Regions from separate parts of the Clostridium sp. DL1XJH146 genome, predicted to be linked through region 2. Evidence: riboswitches for the same ligand, from Rfam matches in the RefSeq annotation. Region 2 holds a riboswitch; each other region holds the start of a gene.

The links. Region 2 has a riboswitch for S-adenosylmethionine ahead of ACVHXK_RS12540 (O-acetylhomoserine aminocarboxypropyltransferase/cysteine synthase family protein). Riboswitches for the same ligand answer to the same signal wherever they lie in the genome.
Region 1: it holds a riboswitch for S-adenosylmethionine, as region 2 does, so the genes downstream of both, ACVHXK_RS05800 (methionine ABC transporter ATP-binding protein) here and ACVHXK_RS12540 (O-acetylhomoserine aminocarboxypropyltransferase/cysteine synthase family protein) in region 2, are expected to answer to the same signal.
Region 3: it holds a riboswitch for S-adenosylmethionine, as region 2 does, so the genes downstream of both, metF (methylenetetrahydrofolate reductase [NAD(P)H]) here and ACVHXK_RS12540 (O-acetylhomoserine aminocarboxypropyltransferase/cysteine synthase family protein) in region 2, are expected to answer to the same signal.

The regions. Positions count from the first base shown of each region.
Region 1 covers NZ_JBTVVN010000008.1:47,256-53,833, forward strand. The annotation lists gene ACVHXK_RS05785 (ABC-F family ATP-binding cassette domain-containing protein) at 1-810, shown strand, start outside; gene ACVHXK_RS05790 (MetQ/NlpA family ABC transporter substrate-binding protein) at 987-1,811, opposite strand; gene ACVHXK_RS05795 (methionine ABC transporter permease) at 2,087-2,749, opposite strand; gene ACVHXK_RS05800 (methionine ABC transporter ATP-binding protein) at 2,750-3,763, opposite strand; SAM riboswitch class I at 3,874-3,972, opposite strand; gene ACVHXK_RS05805 (glycine/sarcosine/betaine reductase component B subunit) at 4,053-4,520, opposite strand; gene prdD (proline reductase cluster protein PrdD) at 4,537-5,295, opposite strand; gene ACVHXK_RS05815 (TSUP family transporter) at 5,505-6,386, opposite strand; gene ACVHXK_RS05820 (proline racemase) at 6,460-6,578, opposite strand, start outside.
Region 2 covers NZ_JBTVVN010000025.1:45,714-52,291, reverse strand. The annotation lists gene ACVHXK_RS12555 (zf-HC2 domain-containing protein) at 1-262, opposite strand, end outside; gene ACVHXK_RS12550 (RNA polymerase sigma factor) at 265-747, opposite strand; gene metA (homoserine O-acetyltransferase MetA) at 1,128-2,054, opposite strand; gene ACVHXK_RS12540 (O-acetylhomoserine aminocarboxypropyltransferase/cysteine synthase family protein) at 2,069-3,349, opposite strand; SAM riboswitch class I at 3,766-3,873, opposite strand; gene ACVHXK_RS12535 (rhodanese-like domain-containing protein) at 3,962-4,414, opposite strand; gene ACVHXK_RS12530 (QueT transporter family protein) at 4,709-5,176, opposite strand; gene ACVHXK_RS12525 (DUF4153 domain-containing protein) at 5,487-6,578, shown strand, end outside.
Region 3 covers NZ_JBTVVN010000023.1:15,326-21,903, reverse strand. The annotation lists gene ACVHXK_RS11840 (homocysteine S-methyltransferase family protein) at 1-1,972, opposite strand, end outside; gene ACVHXK_RS11835 (vitamin B12 dependent-methionine synthase activation domain-containing protein) at 1,962-2,636, opposite strand; SAM riboswitch class I at 3,013-3,115, shown strand; gene metF (methylenetetrahydrofolate reductase [NAD(P)H]) at 3,400-4,281, shown strand; gene ACVHXK_RS11825 (glucose-6-phosphate isomerase) at 4,492-5,838, shown strand; gene ACVHXK_RS11820 (YaiI/YqxD family protein) at 6,105-6,545, shown strand.

The sequences.
Region 1 (6,578 bases), on a different contig from region 2:
GTTTACGAAGCAAGAAAAAAACAAGTTGAGGCTGCCTATAAAAAGCAACAAAAGGAAATTGATGACTTAAAAGATTTCGTTGCTAGAAATAAAGCACGTGTATCTACTAGAAATATGGCTATGTCTAGACAAAAGAAATTAGATAAAATGGATCTTATAGAACTTGATAAAGAAAAGCCAAAGCCAACTTTTGATTTTAAACAAGCTAGAACTTCAGACAAATTAATTTTCGAAACTAAAAACCTTGTAATAGGTTATGACGAACCTTTGTCTAAACCATTAAATTTACTTATGGAGCGCGGTCAAAAAATTGCTTTAGTTGGTGCTAATGGACTTGGAAAAACAACTTTACTTAGAAGTATTTTAGGTGAACTAAAAGCTATTTCTGGTGAAGTAGAACTAGGTGACCATCAATATATAGGATATTTCCAGCAAGAAATTAAAGAAGCTAATCATAACACTTGTATAGAAGAAGTTTGGAAAGAGTTCCCTTCCTACACTCAATATGAAGTACGTGCTGCTTTAGCAAGATGTGGTCTTACTACCAAACATATAGAAAGTAAAGTTCTTGTTTTAAGTGGTGGTGAACAAGCAAAAGTTCGTCTATGTAAAATACTTAATAGAGAATCAAATATTCTAGTTCTAGATGAACCTACTAACCACTTAGATGTTGATGCAAAAGAAGAATTAAAAAGAGCTTTAAAAGAATATAAAGGAAGTATTCTTTTGATTTGCCATGAACCTGAATTTTATCAAGACATAGTTACAGAAGTATGGAATTGTGAAAACTGGACTACTAAATTATTTTAAGCGTTGCTTAGAATAATTTAATGTGAAGTGTGAAGTGATGGTTGATTCTCTCCCTTTGGTAGAGAATCTTTAAATCATTTTATTAATTCAAAGATTTTGCATAGCAAAATCATCCTTAACTTCAAACTTCACATTCCACACTTCACACTTTGAAATTCAGCACTTCACACTATGTTTTAAAAAGCCGGTACTATAGCACCTTCATATTTTTCTTCAATAAATTTCTTGATTTCTTCAGAGTTTAAAGCTTCTACTAGTGCTTTAATTTCTTCACTATCCATATTATCTTCTCTTGCTGTTATTATGTTTGCGTATGGAGAATCAGCATCTTCAATAAATATTGCATCTGTAGTTGGGTTTAATCCACCTTCAAGAGCAAAATTTGTATTGATAATAGCAAAATCAACATCTTGAAGAACTCTTGGTAATTGTGCTGCTTCTAATTCTTTAAATTGAAGATTCTTTTCATTTTCTACAATATCTAAAGGTGTCTGAGTTAGACCCTCTTCATCCTTAAGCTTTATAAGCCCTTGTTTTTGAAGTAGTAAAAGTGCTCTTCCTTCGTTTGTTGCATCATTTGGAATTGCTACAATTGCACCATCTTCAATATCTTCTATTGATTCTATTTTTTCTGAATAAGCTCCTAATGGCTCAACATGTACTTTACCTACTGAAACTAGCTCCATATTATTGCTAGCATTAAATTCATCCAAGTATGGCTTATGTTGGAAAAAGTTTGCATCTATATCCTTATCATTCAACGCAATATTTGGTGTTACATAATCAGTAAATTCTTTAATTTCAAGTTCAATGCCCTGCTCTTCCAAAATTGGTTTAACTTCTTCTAATATTTCAGAATGTGGTGCCGGTGTAGCCCCTACTACTATTTTCTTTAATTGACTATCTGTTCCTGAATTTGCCGTATTATTTTGTGATGAACACCCCACCAACACAGCTCCTATTGTTAAAATTGTTATCCCTAATAAAGTTATTTTTTTCATTTTAAACCCTCCATTTTTTTGTTTGCTATGTTTGTATATTTCTTTGTATCAATAAGTGTTGTTATTTTTAATAGTTATTGTTTATTTATAATTTTCAATTTGCAATGCTTTTTAAAAGATAATTTTCAATTTGCAATGTGCAATGTGCAATTAATGATGATTCTCTCCTATTGTCGAGAATCTTTAATTATTACATAAGTTCAAAGATTTTGCGTAGCAAAATCATCCTCAATTGCAAATTGCTAATTGCTAATTGCACATTTATCTATAAAGTGTTATCTCTTGTCTAATTTCGCTGCAATTTTATTCCCTGCAGACTGAATAATCTGTACAAGTATTATCAATATAACTATTGTTCCTATCAAAACATCTGTCCTAAATCTTTGATAACCATATCTAATTGCTAAATCTCCTAAACCTCCACCACCAATGGCTCCTGCCATTGCAGAGTATCCAATCACATTAATAAGAGTTAATGTAAGTCCCAAAACTAAGGACGGTATAGCCTCTGGAATTAGCACATTAAAAATTATATCTTTCGTTGTTGCCCCCATTGCTAAAGATGCTTCTATTATCCCCCAAGGAATTTCTTTTAAAGATGATTCCACAACCCTAGCTACAAAAGGCGTTGCTGCTAGTGATAAAGGAACTATTGCTGCAGTTGATCCTATTGATGTCCCTACAATTAATCTAGATAAAGGGAATATTGCTATTATTAAAATTATAAAAGGAATAGACCTCATAATATTTACAATATATCCTAGTACCCCATTAATTTTTTTATGTTCCCAAATATGCCCCTTTTCACTTATTACAAGTATTACCCCCAATGGTAAACCTAATATAACTGAAAATAGTGTGGAGAAAAACACCATATACAAAGTTTCAAACAATGATGGAACGATAAGAATATATAAATTACTAATAGTTTCTATCAATTAAATCACCTCTACTGTCAATTTTATATCTTTCAAGTAATTTACAGATGAAGTTATTGATTCTTCCTTACCAGAAATCTTAATAATAAGATGGCCCAAATTAGTGTCCTTAATATTTTCAATGTTTCCTGCAAGTATACTTACATCTACATCAAACTTTTTAACCATATCTGAAATTATTGGTTCTTTTGACCTTTCACCAACAAAATGTATCTTTAAGACTTTTTGTTCAATTCCTTCATTTTTTTCAATAGACAAAACATCCTCTGGTAAGAAATATTTATTTTCTTGCAGGAAGCTTCTTAAAATATCAGTCTTTGGATTGGAGAAAACAGAAACTACATCCCCCTCTTCAACTACAGAACCTTGTTCTAATACAGCAACCTTGTTACACAAATTTTTTATAACATCCATCTCATGGGTTATTACAATGATTGTAATATTAAATTTTTTATTTATTTCCTCCAGTAATTCTAAAATAGATTGTGTAGTATTTGGATCTAAGGCTGAAGTTGCTTCATCACATAATATTATTTCGGGATCATTAGCAAGTGCTCTTGCAATACCAACTCTTTGCTTTTGTCCTCCAGATAACTGCGCTGGGTAACTATCCTTTTTATCCTCTAAGTCTACAACTTCTAATAATTTCTTTACTTTAATATCAATTTCTTTTTTACTAATTCCAGAGATTTTTAAAGGAAAAGCTATATTCTCATAAACTGTTGAATTCATAAGTAAGTTAAAGTGCTGAAAAATCATACCTATTTTTTTTCTCATTTCTCTAAGTTCTTTAGTTCCAACTTTTACAATATCTTTGCCATCGATAATTATTTCTCCACTAGTAGGTCTCTCTAGCATGTTGATGCATCTAATCAAAGTAGATTTACCTGCACCACTGAGCCCTATAATTCCAAATATATCTCCGTGTTCAATAGATAAATTTATATTTTTAAGAGCCTCAAAAGACTTTTCCTTGGAAATATATTTTTTATTCAAATTCTTTATTTCTATCAAGTATTTCACTCCTTACTTACTTCTAAAACAAGAGGCGCCATCTTGTCCTATTTTCATTAAAACTAAAAAAACTTCTCTCAGAATCACTGAAAGAAGTTAAAGGCATTTTAATATTATCTCTCAGCTTACGCTGTAGGATTTAGCACCGGGCTTTTCAGCTGGTTGCTGGGTTTCAAAGGGCCTATTCCCTCCACCACTCTTGATAATTTAGTATTAAGTTTTTTGATGATGTTTATGAGTATATATTAAATTTTCAGCCTTGTCAATGTTGTTTTATGTAAAATAAAAACTATTTTTTCTTTCTCATTTTTAGCTTTAAGAAAGCCAAAGCCTTTTTAGCATCTAGCTCATTCATATTATTTTCGCCAACAACTTCTGTCTCAATGCCTTTTTCTGATTTATTAATATCTACTATAGTATCCATATATTTATTAGTAACTACAAACTTAGCTTGAGTTCCAACGAAAGTTACTCCCACTAATGGAATCTCTCTCTTACCAACTTCTTCTATAGTATTAGCAAAATCAACATGTGAGTTACCCCAGCCGTCTGCTGATAAAATCACACCATCTGCTCTCATAGATTCAGCAAGTACCGCCGCCCTTTTTCCTACATAATATTTTTCTCTATTCCCTTGTGGTGTTCCAACCACTACAACACCTAGTAAATCAACATCAGTATCATTTGAAACCACATCTAAAAGAGGGTCTCTGAAATGATGCAAAGTTGTTTCCTTAGTTGAAGGTCCTATTCCCATTTTAATTCACCTCTCATCAAGTATTTGCTCTAATTGCTCCATCCCTATATTCATTAGGAGATAAAATAACGGGTACATTACCCATATCTATTATTGATCTTCCACCATCAAATCCACTTGGCTCATGAGGAAGAATTATATTATCATAATTTGCTCCTTGACCTGCTATTTGCTTAATAATAACTACTTTCTTTTTACCATGTCTTACTCTATCAAAATACTCATGGGATTCCGTGCAACCTCTTCCATCAAACTTCTTTAATATCTCTCTATACTTCTGAATAAAATTATCACAAGCTCTATGAGCTGCCATAACTAGATCACGGCTATAAGGTAATCCACCTTTTAAAACTACATCAATATGAATAATATAATCTTTTTTAGATGGCGTTCCTGCTCTATCAAATACCATTTGTTCTTTAAGGATACCTTCTGATGAACCAAATTCACCCATTTGTCTTCCATCAGCATCAATCCCCGTAAGCATTATATAAACCCCAGTAATAGTATGCGTAATTCCCTCCCCTATCTTTCCAAGAACCTTTGTTGAAATAGGTATCACATCCATTATAGTATTTACATATCTATCATAATCTCCAGGTTTAATTATATCTATATTAATCTTTTCTATCAATTCTTCCGACTCTTCTAGAAATTGAATTATATTCTTATCAACAACTAAAGTATTATCTCGTATATTAGTTTTTTCACCAAAAATAACTTCATTCATATGAAAAGCTTTTATAACAAGCCTTCTTAAAATTGTTTCTTCCATATTGTCATCTCCTTACGCTATTTATAGCTCACAGTTCACAGTTCACAGTTCACAGTTCACAGTTCACAGTTCACAGTTCACAGTTCACAGTTCACAGTAATTATACACTACACATTACTACTTATAAAGTGTCCTTTATTGAAATAAAGCTTCCCCATCTATGAAGATTAAGATGAGAAAGCTCTATTAATTATTTATTTTTATGAATACTATTCTGTAACTGCTTCTGTACTACCTGCATTTTTAGCAGCTTTCATTAATAATGTTATACCTGTATAAGTAACAACAACTATTACTAACCATCCTAATACTTCTAGTGGTAATGATTTTACTAAGTATGCTGCAATTATAACACCTACAGCACCTGCAACTGCAATACCCATAGATGCTCTTCTATTATAAGCTCCTTCTTTAACAAACTTAACTGATGCTACTGGCATCAAGAAAGCACAAGAACCCATCATGATAGGGAATGCAACTGCTGGAGACATTCCTAAGAAATATATTAATGCCATACATGGAGCATATAAACCTATACCAGCTGTCATTAATGCACCTAAAATAAAGTTACCAACAACACCGATTACTAGTTTTCCACCTGTCAAAGCGATAGCTTCTCCGCCACCTGGCATCCATGACATTTTTCCTGCTAGCATCAAGAATGCTGTTGCTATTAAAGCTACACCCATCAATATTTGAACAGCTCTCTCATTAAATTTAGAAACTATTCCAGCTCCTACATATGCACCTATAGTTGCAGCTGCAAGCATTGCAACTAATGTTAATGTATCTACTTCAATAACTTTTATAAATATGAATGCTTCCATAATAACTGGAATTGTACAAGAAACATTTAACGTACCTGGTAATAATCTATCTGGTACCTGTTTGAATGCTCTTAACAACGCTGTTGTTGGAGCAAATGAACCTATACCTAGAGTATCAAAAAAGTTTGTTACAAAACCTATACCTGATACTTTTACCCATGAATTGTCCTCTAAATTGTCTTTGTACTTCATAAAATCCTTTACAAATACTACTGAAAACCAAGCTCCGAAAGCCCCTAATGCACCTAAAATTGCTGTTACCATATTTACATCTCCCTTAAATAATATTTTATAATAACTTTATAATAATTTTCAATAATTAAGTTTTTAATACTAATTATTGAAATGTGAAACCATTTCCAACTGGATCTTCTGGATCTATTACCATTTGGTTAAATCCTGTTATATATGCACTACCAGTGATTTCTGGAATAATAGCATCAAATTCTCCAGCTT
Region 2 (6,578 bases):
AAGATAAAAGCAATGATAAAATCACACATAATGCCGCTGCTAGTAACCTAGTTCTTTTTACTTTTTTCAAAAACTTAAGCTCTATTACTGGCGCCTTCACAGTTTCTATAATTTCTGTATTCATATTGTTATATATGTTTTGACAATCCACACAATTATTTAAATGATTTTCAATAGCTTGATTTGTATCATTACTAGTGAGCTTTTCGATATAACTAGGAAGTAAATCCTGAACAATACTACATTCTAATTCTTTTTTCATCTCTATTCCTCCTCCACTAATTTTTGTTTAGCACGGTAAAAAGTAACACGCGCCCAAGTCTCATTTCTTTTTAATATTTCACCGATTTCTCTAAAACTTAACTCTCCCGTGAGTCTTAAATACATAACTTCTCGCGACTTTTCATCTAGTTTTTGAATTTTTTGATACAATGCAATTTTAGAGTCACTTTCCAAAATCGTCTGTTCAACATTTTCTCTTGCTGGTAGATTATCTGAAATCTCATTCATTGAATCCGATGCATGTCTATTTCTTTTCTTAAATTCTTTATACCATAGGTGCTTTGCAATCTGACAAAGCCAAACGGATACTTTACAATCCCCTCGGAAGTTCTTATATGTTTTCAAAGCTTGATAAAAAGTCTCCTGAGTCAACTCTTCCGATAAATCTGCATCATGAGTCATGCAGAACAAATACTTGAATACTGTTTGAAAATGGTCATTATAAAGCTTTTCTATATCCCGCACTCACTCTCTCACCTCCTACTAATAAGTACTGAAAAAATACTATTCGTTACAAAAAACGAGAAGTTTTTTTAATTTCCTCAAAAGTACAATTTATTCTTATATATCCCTAATCAAATATAAACAAATTATCAATGCTTAATATTTAAAATTAAAATATTATACCCTATGCAAAATTTCCTTCAAAACATTTGGTATATTAGCCTTACTCTTAGTGATAAAATCCACTCTTAAAACACATTTCTAGTGTAATATTAAAAATATTTAAAGTCAAAAAGGCACTAACTAAATTTATATTAGTTATGTGCCTTTTTATTATAAATAGTATTTTCACAACGTATTCTTACCACTAACTCTACATGTGTTGTATAAACAACCATAACCTACTGCATCTCACCGACTTCGTTAAGATTGTACGGAGTAGCCTGATAAACATAATAATTCAACCAATTAGCAAAAATAAGGTTTGCCCCACTCTTCCATCTAACTATTGGTTTTTGCTCTGGATCATTATTCTTAAAATAATTTTTCGGTATTTCTATATCAAGTCCCCTATTATAATCTCTAAGATATTCATACTTCAAAGTGTCCTCATCATACTCTGAATGCCCCGTAACGAATATTTGCTTTCCATCTTGTGCTATAACAATATAAGGTCCTGCTTCATCCGATACTGCTAACAATTCTAAATCAGGATGACTAAGAATATCTTTAGAATCTATTCCTGTATGCCTTGAATGTGGTGCATAGAACTCATCATCAAAACCTCTCATCAATTCACATTTTCCATTCTTCACTTCATGTTTAAATACACCAAACATTTTTTTAGGAAGAAGATGCTTATCAACACCATAATGATAGTATAATCCTGCTTGAGCTCCCCAACAAATATGAAGTGTTGATGTTACATTTTTCTTTGAATAATCCATTATTTCTTTTAATTCTTCCCAGTAATCCACATCTTCAAAATCCATTTTTTCAACAGGAGCTCCAGTAATAATCATACCATCAAATTTTTCATTTTTAATTTCATCAAAAGTACTATAAAACATCTTTAAATGTTCATAGGATGTATTCATTGATTTATGTGTCTTGGTATTTATAAGTACCATTTCAATTTGTAATGGAGTGTTACCTATCAATCTAACTAATTGTGTTTCAGTATCAATTTTTGTAGGCATTAAGTTTAATATTAATATTCTTAAAGGTCTTATATCTTGATGAATAGCCCTTTCATAATCCATTACAAATATATTTTCTTTTCTTAAGGTATCTATAGCCGGTAATTTTTTAGGTACTACAATTGACATATATCCAATCCTTTCTAAATATTATTTAACGCTTGATCAAGGTCAAGAATTATATCATCTATATCTTCTATACCAACAGATACCCTAATCATATCAGGTAAAACTCCCGCTGCTATTTGTTGTTCTTCACTTAATTGTCTATGTGTTGTACTTGCTGGATGAAGCACTGAAGTTCTAGCATCTCCAAGATGTACAACCAATGCTGCTATTTTAAGATTTTTTGTGAATGTCTTTGCAGCTTCAACTCCACCTTTAATACCGAAAGACAAAATTCCACTACCACCAAGTGGCAAGTATTTTTTAGCAAGATCATAACTATTATGACCTTCTAACAATGGATAGCTAACCCAATTTACATTAGGGTGCTTTTCTAAAAATTCAGCAACCTTAAGAGCATTAGAGCTATGTCTTTCCATTCTTAAATGAAGTGTTTCTGTTCCTAAATGCATTAAAAATGCATTAAATGGACTTAAACAACATCCTAAATCTCTTAATAATTGAACTCTTGCCTTAGTTATATAAGCGGCTTCTTTAAAAGTCTCCACATATTTAACTCCATGATAGCTCTCATCTGGTTCTGTTAATTCTGGATACTTACCATTATCCCAATTAAAGTTTCCCCCATCTACTATTATTCCACCTAAAGATGTAGCATGACCGTCAATATATTTAGTAGCAGAGTGAATAACTATATTTGCGCCATATTTAAATGGATTGCATAGAATTGGTGTTGCAAGTGTGTTATCTACAACGAATGGTACATCCATTTCTTTTGCTAGTTTGCTAAACTTATCAAAATCTAATATATTCAGACCAGGATTACCTATAGTTTCACCAAATAGAAGTCTAGTATTATCTTTAAAGGCTTTTTTAAGTTCCTCGTAATCTGTATCTGGGTTAACAAATGTTACATCTATACCTAATTTTTTAAGTGTAAACCCTAATAAATTTAATGTTCCACCATATATTGTAGAAGCTGCAACAATATGCTGCCCTGCACTACAAATATTAAGAACAGCAAGTAAACTAGCTGATTGACCTGCTGATACTGCAAGTGCACCAACTCCACCTTCAAGCATATTTATCTTATCTTCAAGAGCTCCTACAGTAGGATTACTAATTCTTGAATACATATGTCCCTCTGCCTTTAAGTCAAATAAATCTGCAACTTCATCAGGATCATTATATTTGTAAGTAGTACTCTGATATAATGGCAGTACTCTTGGTTCACCTGATTTAGGTCTGTAATTTCCTTGTATACATATAGTCCCTTTTTTAAAATCCTTTTGCATTATAAATGCCCCCTTTTTTTGTTGTTTCTTATTTGTGATTATTGTTTGTGTATAAAGTTTGCTTGTATTAATAGTTTTGTTTCATATTAATGTGAAGTTTGCAGAGTGCAGAGTGCAGTTAAAACCTTTAAAGATAATGTTCAATTTGAAGTATCCCATTATTTATAATTATATCCATATATCTAAGATTTCTTTAATTAATTTAAGATTTTCAGAAGAATGAAGAAAATCATCCATCACCGAACTCTGCACATTGCACTCTGCACACTTTACTTAGAACAAAAATTAAAAACATAATTAAAACTTTAATATTAAAATATTTTAAAACAAATAAAATTAAAGCTGCTTCTTAGATAAGAAGCAGCTTAGTAATCATGGATATTTTTTGATAAAAAATATATTCCACGTTTCTATTTCTGTTCTTATCTATCAGAAAATTAATTCTGCAGGATTTGACACCGTGCATCGAATGAGATGCTGGTTGTCGGGTTTCATTGGGCCAGTCCCTCCACCACTCTTGATAAGTTAGGATATTATTTGCTTTTTTGATTAGTTTATATTCTACAACTATAATTAAATTTTTGCAAGCACTTTTTTATATAGTTTTAAATTTAACTATTCTTTTTCGTAAGGCCAATTCTCTATTCCACCTAAATTGTAAATATTTTTATATCCAAGTTTATATAGCATTTTTGTAGCTTTCTTGCTCCTCTTACCTTTTTGACAATACACAATAATTTTAGTTCCTTTATCTTGAATAACTTCATTTGCTTTTTGATTAATTGAATCTATAGGCAAATTCACCGCATTAGTTATATGTTCTTTTTCGTACTCTTCTTCAGATCTAACATCTAACAATATAACGGTTGAATCTTCTTCCATCGCCTTTTTTGCCTCTTCTGCACTAATTTCAAAGCAACCATTACTTTGAAATATTTCCGTAACATCACCACTAGTATCACTATGTTTATTTTTATCTGGTTGATTCGTTTGTGCAAATACTGTACTTACATTTAACAATAATGCCATAGCTAATAAACATAAAACATTCTTAAATCTTTTATTCATAAATATTCCTCCTCATAAGTATAAAGTTTTCAAAAACTTATTTTATTTTATTCAAGCAATATTTATTCTACGCAAAAGTATTGTAATTATTCTTATTAATGATTATTTACTCTGAAATTACAATTTTAAAAATAGGCTATGTTTTAGAATATTGTTGATATTCATATTATTGTTTTTGAGATAAAGTTATTTACTTTACTAATAATGTGAAGAGTGAAATGTGAATTGTGAAGTTTTTGAAACATAGTTACAAAAAAGATAAAAGCGACAGATAGCCTCTGCCGCTTTTATAAATTAATCATTTTTAATTAATTTTGAATTCTCTAAAACTTTTAACAAAGGATATCCTAACACATAGCATGCAATTAGCTCCCCAAAAGCAACCCATAAAATTGTTGGAATTAATGGAAAATTAGCAACATAATGTAGCATAGTTCCAACTATTAATCCATTAACAATAATTGGTGGTATCGGAGCTAAAGCTTTACTCTTCATTTTTGATGTAATTACCGCTGCAATAAGTGTAGCAAGTGTACCAAAAATAATATCTGCAAGTCCATATCCTCCTACAATATTTGCTAGTAAACATCCTACAGCTAGTCCAGGAATAGCTGCCGGCATAAAGAACGGTAATACCGTCAATGCCTCTGAAACTCTAACTTGAAGTGGCCCATAACTAATGGGTGCTAGTACAATTGTTAACACCGCATAGATTGCGGCTATTAGCGACGCTTGCACCAAAAATCTAACACTTTTATTCATTTTTTTCTACCTCCGTAGTTTTATTTATAGTCAGGATATTGCGAACTGACTCCAATGATTTTAGCATATTTATTGCTATAAATCAAATAATATTCATTATTTTGATTTTGGTAATTTTTTAAATAACCACTTCACTACATTAAGCGTTTTCTTTATTCCATACCCATTGCATTTAATTTAACTCATTTATTAATAAATAGTTATTTTTTATTGTAAAACAATAATTTTGTATTGATTTTCATCTATTGGAATGTTAATATTTAATTAATCAATTTTATTCTAAATTACATTATTTAAAAGGAGATTAATTATGGATAATGCAAAAGGTAATGCAAAAATTATTGAATCAGAAACCAATCAAAAGAAGAAAAAACTAACTTACTGGCAATCGCGTGAAAGGTTTTTATATGAATCTAATAGAGAGAAAGATTTCATCAATGAAAATATTCCTACATATAAAAAAATGATTTCTCTATTACTAATACTTATACTATCAACAATCTTTGATATTTTCTTCATTGGTAACTCAATGGGAATTTCAGTTTTTATTTATGAATTACTAATTATTTCTGTATTTTTTTATATCCCTAAAAAAAAGTTGAAATTTAATTTCAATCTAGGCTGGTATCTTATGCTAGTAAGTTTGTTGTTATCTTTAAGGTATTCAATATTTTCAAACCCTATTTTTCATGCTATCAATGTAATAATCATTCCTATACTATTAATACTTTCTTTGTTATTAATTTTTTACGATGAAAACAAAGAAAACATTACCAATTATTTTGATGCTTTTTTTCAGCAAATACTTCCGAGATCTTTCGATGGATTTAATAAACCATTTCAATTTCTTCATGAATTTATAAAAGTTTCTGAAAAAAAAGAATCTAAAAATGAAATAAATAAAAATATATTAAAGGGAATTATAATTTCTATACCTATAGTTTTTGTACTAGTTCTATTGCTATCAAGTGCCGATAAAATGTTCCAATATTATCTTTTAAATGCTTTTAGTTTTGGCAATTGGGATCCATCAACTGCTATTGGTCATTTTATTTTTATATTAATATTTTTCTTTTATCTTTTCGGCTTTATATGGAGTTTTAATTATCCTTTTAAGAATTTTTCATATAAGCAAAAGGAAAAAACTCAATTAGATGGCACTATTGTTGTAACCTTACTAATTATTATTGATTTACTTTACGCTTTATTCTGTATAATTCAAACTAAATATCTATATGTAAACAAGAATAAAGTTTTGCCAGAGGGAATTTCCTATTCAAGTTATGCTCGAGAAGGTTTTTTTCAATTAGTAGCAGTTACAATAATCAACCTACTGATAATTCTAATTATTATTAAAATAACTAGATACAAAAGTAATAAGCTAGAGCTCTTTACAAAAATA
Region 3 (6,578 bases), on a different contig from region 2:
CTTTTATTACTGAGAAGGAATTTTTAACAGTTTCAGCAGATTGTATGAGCTGTGGTAAAAATATTTCCCCTTTTTCATATTTATCACCTACTATATCTAAGGCTGATATTAAGTATTTATCTACAATTTCCAGTGGCGGTGCTTTTTCTAAAAGTTCTTTTGTAGCCTGAATTGCCTTTTCTTTTAATCCTTTGATTACAATTTCTTTCAAATCTATATCTGAAGATTGTGCCTTTATTTCACTTTTATATTCTTTGTTAGATGAAAAACTAATAAAATTTTTAGAGTCTTTATCCTCATTGGCAAGGACTTTGTAGGCCATTATTGTGTCCATCATACCTTTAGATAATGGGTTTAATATCGGTACATCTAGTCCATTTGCTAAGGCCATAGATAAGAAAGTTGTGTTTAATAAATCTCTGTTTGGAAGGCCGAAAGATACATTACTTACACCTAAAAGAGTTTTTACTCCTAGCTGTTCTTTAACCATTTCCACAGCTTTAACTGTTTCAAGCACTTCTTTTTGCTGAGCAGAAGCTGTAAGAACTAGACAATCTATTAATACATTTTCTTTTGGTATGCCATATTCTGCAGCTTTATCAATTATTTTTTTAGCTACCGCAAATCTTTCGTGGGCAGAACCAGGGATTCCTTTTTCATCTAAAGTTAATCCTATAACACAAGCACCATATTTTTTAACTATAGGGAAAATTTCTTCCATGATTTTTTCTTTGCCATTTACGGAATTTATAAGGGGTTTACCATTATATACTCTTACGGCAGATTCTATAACTTTTACACTTGAACTATCTATTTGCAAAGGTAGATTTATTATAGATTGAATTTCTTTAATAGCTTTTACCATAACTTTTTCTTCATTTATTTCTGGAAGACCTACATTGACATCTAATATATCTGCTCCTGCTTCCATCTGAGATATAGCTTCTCCAAGGATATAATCCATATCGTTATTTTTAAGTGCTTCTTTAAATTTCTTTTTACCTGTAGGATTTATTCTTTCTCCTACAACACAAATAGTATCACCTATAAAAACTGTTTTTGTTGAACTAGAAACAGTAGTGTACTTTTTCACACTATTTTTGACGAAAGGTACAATACTAATTTGACTTACTAATTCCTTTATAAAGGTTTCATCAGTTCCGCAACATCCACCTAGAATAGACACGCCTTTTTTTGCTATTTCTTTCATAAAAGAAGAAAATTCAGTAGGGGTAACATCATAGACAGTAGCATTATCTACAATTTTAGGTAAACCTGCGTTAGGCTGTACCATCACTGGAATAGAAGAATACTTTAATATTTCATCAACTACAGGCATCATTTCTTTTGGCCCTAAAGAGCAGTTTATTCCAAGAGCATCTACACCTAAGCTTTCTAAAACATTAACCATAGTAACAGGATTACTACCACTTAGCGTTCTAAGGCTTTCATCAAAAGTCATAGTACAAAATACTGGAAGATGGCTATTTTCTTTCGCTGCAAGAATGGCTGCTTTTGCTTCGTATAGATCAGAAATCGTTTCTATGATTATTAGGTCACATCCAGCTTTAACACCAGCTAGTACTTGTCTTTTATATATATCGTAAGCTCTTTCAAAAGGGAGAGTACCCATAGGCTCCATTAATTGTCCTATTGGTCCTAAATCAAGAGCTATAGAAGCATCTGCATCACCTTTTGCTTCTTTTGCTAAAGAAGTGGCAGAATAGATTATTTCTTCAACTGAATAACCTGTTTCTTTAAGTTTTAGTTCATTAGCACCAAAAGTATTTATAGTTAGTATATTAGCACCAGCTTGTATATACTGATGGTGAATATCCTTTATTATTTCAGGATGTTCAATATTATATGTTTCTGGGATTTCACCTCTTTTAAGGCCTCTTTTTTGTAACATTGTTCCCATTGCCCCATCAAAAAATATAAATTCTTTCCCCAATTTTTTTCTAATTTCCACAGTAGTCCCCTGCCTTTCTAAATAAACAATCATTTTTTTTATTGCATGTATTACATCCGGGATGCTGCCTTCCTATATTTTTATCTTGAAAACCTATAACAGCAGTAACTGATTTTCTTGGAAGTAATATATTTGTATCTGTAACTGTAAGGCCAATTTTTTTATGTGCATCTAGTACATTTAGAATATTGTGCTGAATATTTAAGTCAAAATCACCATAGCCAGGGCTATATCTATAGGTAATGGCTAAATTTAATTTTTCTGCTTCTTTTTTTACTTCTTCTTCGATTTCATCACAAAAACTCTCTATGGCGGTAGTAGCACAAGCATCAAAAATTAGAGCTTTAGTTAAATTACTTTTTTCGTATAACCTAGTTTTTTTTTCAATTTGGACACCTAAAGTTGAAGCCATTATAGTACATTTTGTTGAATTTTTTAGATGATTATATATGTCTCTACCATGAAAAGTCAAATTTGTATCAGTAATTTTCACGTTTTGGGTATCTTGAATTTTCATTAGATCAAAAGTTTTAAAAGTAGACTTAGGGATAGAATATTCTTTTACTTCTTCTATACATAGGTCTATTAAATTTTCTATTGTTGTATCTGTTTCTTGATTTCTATATCCTAGATATCTCAATACTTCGCTTCTATCTATAATCATAAAAAATTCACCTCTTCATAGGTTAGTGTTTAAAATAATTATTTATCAATATACAAAACTAATTCATATGTACATTTCCATGAACAAGTATAAAAAAATCACAGTACATATAAGTATTTCTAGTATTAATAAATATACAAATTTATTGTATCTATTGTATCATAGGAAGTAATAAAGATAAACAATATAAATAATCAACTTATTTTTACAAAAAAAACTAGTATTTAATGAATTATAGATTTGTAAACGGTAAGTTCAAGTAGTGCTTTGTATATATAAAGGAGCAATATTTTTATACAATTCGATTATAATTTTTAGTTGACATAATGGCTATTTATTATTAAAATTTATATCAATGAATAAAAATTCAATAAATTCCTTATCTAGAGTGGTGGAGGGACTGGCCCATTGAAACCCGACAACCAGCATTTATGCCCGGTGTCAATTCCAGCAGAAAGTATTTTTCTGAAAGATAAGATTAATAGCGCTTACTATATAAAAGAGCTGTTTTTCTTAGGGAAAACAGCTCTTTTATAGTGTGAAGTGTGAAGTGTGAAGTGAATGTTTCTTTTCTCCTTACGGAGAAAAGTTTTGATCTTAAAATTCTTTAATTAATTAAAAGATTTTGCGTAGCAAAATCATCAGTAATTTCACACTTCACATTCCACACTTCACATTATTATAAAATAAGAACAATTAGCTAAATAAAACTTTAAATAATAATAAAATTTATTTAGTATAAAGATAAAAGGGGGTTATTCGTTTGTTTATAAAAGATATTTTTAAAGAGAAAAAATCAGTGGTTTCCTTTGAGATTTTTCCACCTAAAAAGGAAGCTTCCATAAGTACTATTTATGAAACAATTGATGCATTAGCGTATCTTAACCCAGATTATATAAGTGTTACCTATGGTGCAGGAGGTACATTGAATAATGATACGGTTAAGATAGCTTCATATATTAAAAATCAGCATAAAATAGAGGCTCTCGCTCATTTAACTTGCATAAATTCAACTGAAGCTGAAATTGATATGGTTCTTAGAGACCTAAAAGATAATAATATCGCTAATATTTTGGCCTTAAGAGGGGATGTACCTGATAAATTCAATTTGAATTTAAAAAGAGATTTTTATTATGCTAGTGATTTATCTTCTTATATTAAAAAGAAAGGTGATTTTTCTATAGCAGGGGCATGTTATCCAGAAGGACATATAGAATCAAGTAATTTAGATGAAGATATTGATAATTTGAAACTAAAAATAAATACAGGTGTTGATTTTCTAATTACTCAATTGTTTTTTGATAATAAATTTTTCTATGACTACAAATTAAAAATGGAAGAAAATAATATAAAGATTCCTATAGAAGTGGGGATTATGCCTGTAATCAATAAGAAGCAAATAAAAAGAATTGTTGATTTGTGTGGAGCAACTTTGCCAAGAAAATTTGTAACTATAATGGATAAATATGAAAATAATAAGGAAGCTCTAAGAGATGCTGGAATTGCATATGCTACAGAGCAAATAGTAGATCTTATTTCTAATGGAGTTGATGGTATTCATATATATACCATGAATAACCCATTTGTAGCTGAAAAAATAGTTAGTAATATTTCTTCAGTAGTTAAAGCTAATAATATAGTATAGTAGTGTAAACTATTGTAGAAACTATTGTAGAAACTATTGTAAAAATTATTGTAAAAATTATTGAATAGGATAAAAAAATAAAAATAATATAATTCTGAAAAGGGTTACTTGTGTTGTTGCATATAGCATTTTATGGTAACATTATTAGAGGGAAATATCATAATTAAATATTAAAAATAAGATTATTTAAGCAAAAATTTAGGAGGTATTATAAACATGGGATTAACATTAGATTTATCAAAAGCTAAACCTTTTTTACAAGATTACGAAGTGGCTCAAATGCAGCCAATGGTTGATGTAGCTCATAAAATGATACATGATAAAACAGGCCCAGGAAATGATTTTTTAGGATGGGTAGATTTGCCGGTTGATTTTGATAAAGATGAATTTGACAGAATTAAAGCTTCTGCAGAAAAGATAAAAACAAATTCTGAATACCTTATAGTAATTGGTATAGGTGGTTCATACTTAGGAGCTAGAGCTGCTATAGAAATGAATGCTAGTACTTTTCATAATTTAATGCCAGAAAATAAAGATAGTGTTAAAATATTATACGCTGGAAATAATATAAGTTCTACATATATGGCTGATTTAGTAGAATTAGTTAAAGATAAGGACTTTTCTGTTAACATAATTTCAAAGTCAGGTACTACTACTGAACCAGCTATTGCTTTTAGAATATTCAAAGACCTTTTAGAAAAGAAATACGGAAAAGATGGAGCTAAAGAAAGAATTTTTGCTACAACTGATAAAGCAAGAGGAGCACTTAGAACTTTGGCAAATGCAGAAGGATACGAAACCTTTGTTATCCCTGATGATGTTGGTGGAAGATTTTCCGTTTTAACAGCTGTTGGATTATTACCAATTGCAGCTTCAGGAATAAATATTGATGATATGATGCAAGGAGCAAAAGACGCAAGAGAAGAATATAGTGTTCCTGATTTAGATAAAAATATAGCTTACAAATATGCTGCAGCAAGAAATGCTTTATATAATAAAGGAAAGAAAATAGAAGTTATGGCTAATTTTGAGCCTTCATTACATTATGTTGGTGAATGGTGGAAACAATTATATGGAGAAAGTGAAGGAAAAGACCAAAAGGGAATATTCCCAGCTTCTTGTGATTTTTCAACTGATCTTCATTCAATGGGACAATACATGCAAGATGGATTAAGAATGATGTTTGAAACTCAACTTAATGTAGAAAAGCCTAGAAAATCAGTTATATTAGAAGCTAATGAAGATGATTTAGATGGACTTAATTATCTTGAAGGAAAAGATATGGACTTTGTAAATAATCAAGCTTTCAGCGGAACAGTTTTAGCTCACGTAGATGGCTCAGTTCCTAATATAGTAATAAATATTCCTGAACTTACAGCTTACTATTTTGGATATATGGTTTACTTCTTTGAAAAAGCTTGTGGATTAAGTGGATATTTATTAGGAGTTAACCCATTCAATCAACCAGGTGTTGAAGCTTACAAAAAAAATATGTTTGCTTTACTTGGAAAACCTGGGTATGAAGATTTAAGAAAAGAATTATTAGAAAGACTTTAATTTAAGGATATTAATTAAACAATCTGCGATATGAAATAGTATTGTTTTTATAAAAAGTTATTAATATTGATTAATGTGCAATGTGAAATGTGCAGGGTGCAATTAATGATAATTTTCTTCCCTTTGGTCTGAAAATCTTTAATTGTAAATTGCTAATTGAACATTGCACATTATTATTATAAGTAAAACTAATAATATAAGAGATAATTTTAATACATACAATTCTTTGTAATAGAGTTTGTTATTTTAAAATTGGGGGTTTTATTTTGAGAATAATAGTGGATGCGGATTCTTGCCCTTCTAGAGATATAATGGAGAAGGTAGGAAAAGAGTTTGAGTTAGAAGTAATAATGTTTTGCGATCTAGATCATTTTATCGAAAGTGATTACGCTGAAGTTAGAATTTGTGACAGTGGATTTCAAAGTGTGGATATGAAAATAATAAATGAAGTTAAAAAGCAAGATATAGTTGTATCTGGTGATTATGGTGTAGCTGCAGCAGTACTTGGCAAAAAAGCTTATGCAATAAGTCCTAACGGAAAAGAATATACTGACGAAAATATTGAAAGACTTCTATTTGAGAGACATATGGCAGCTAAGGTAAGACGAGGCGGAGGCAAAGCCGGAAAACATAGAAAGAGAACTAGTGAAGATGTTGATAGATTGTATAATGGACTTATTAGGATAATTAGAAGAGACAATGTATAAATGGAAAGATAATGCACAATGCTTATTAAAGAT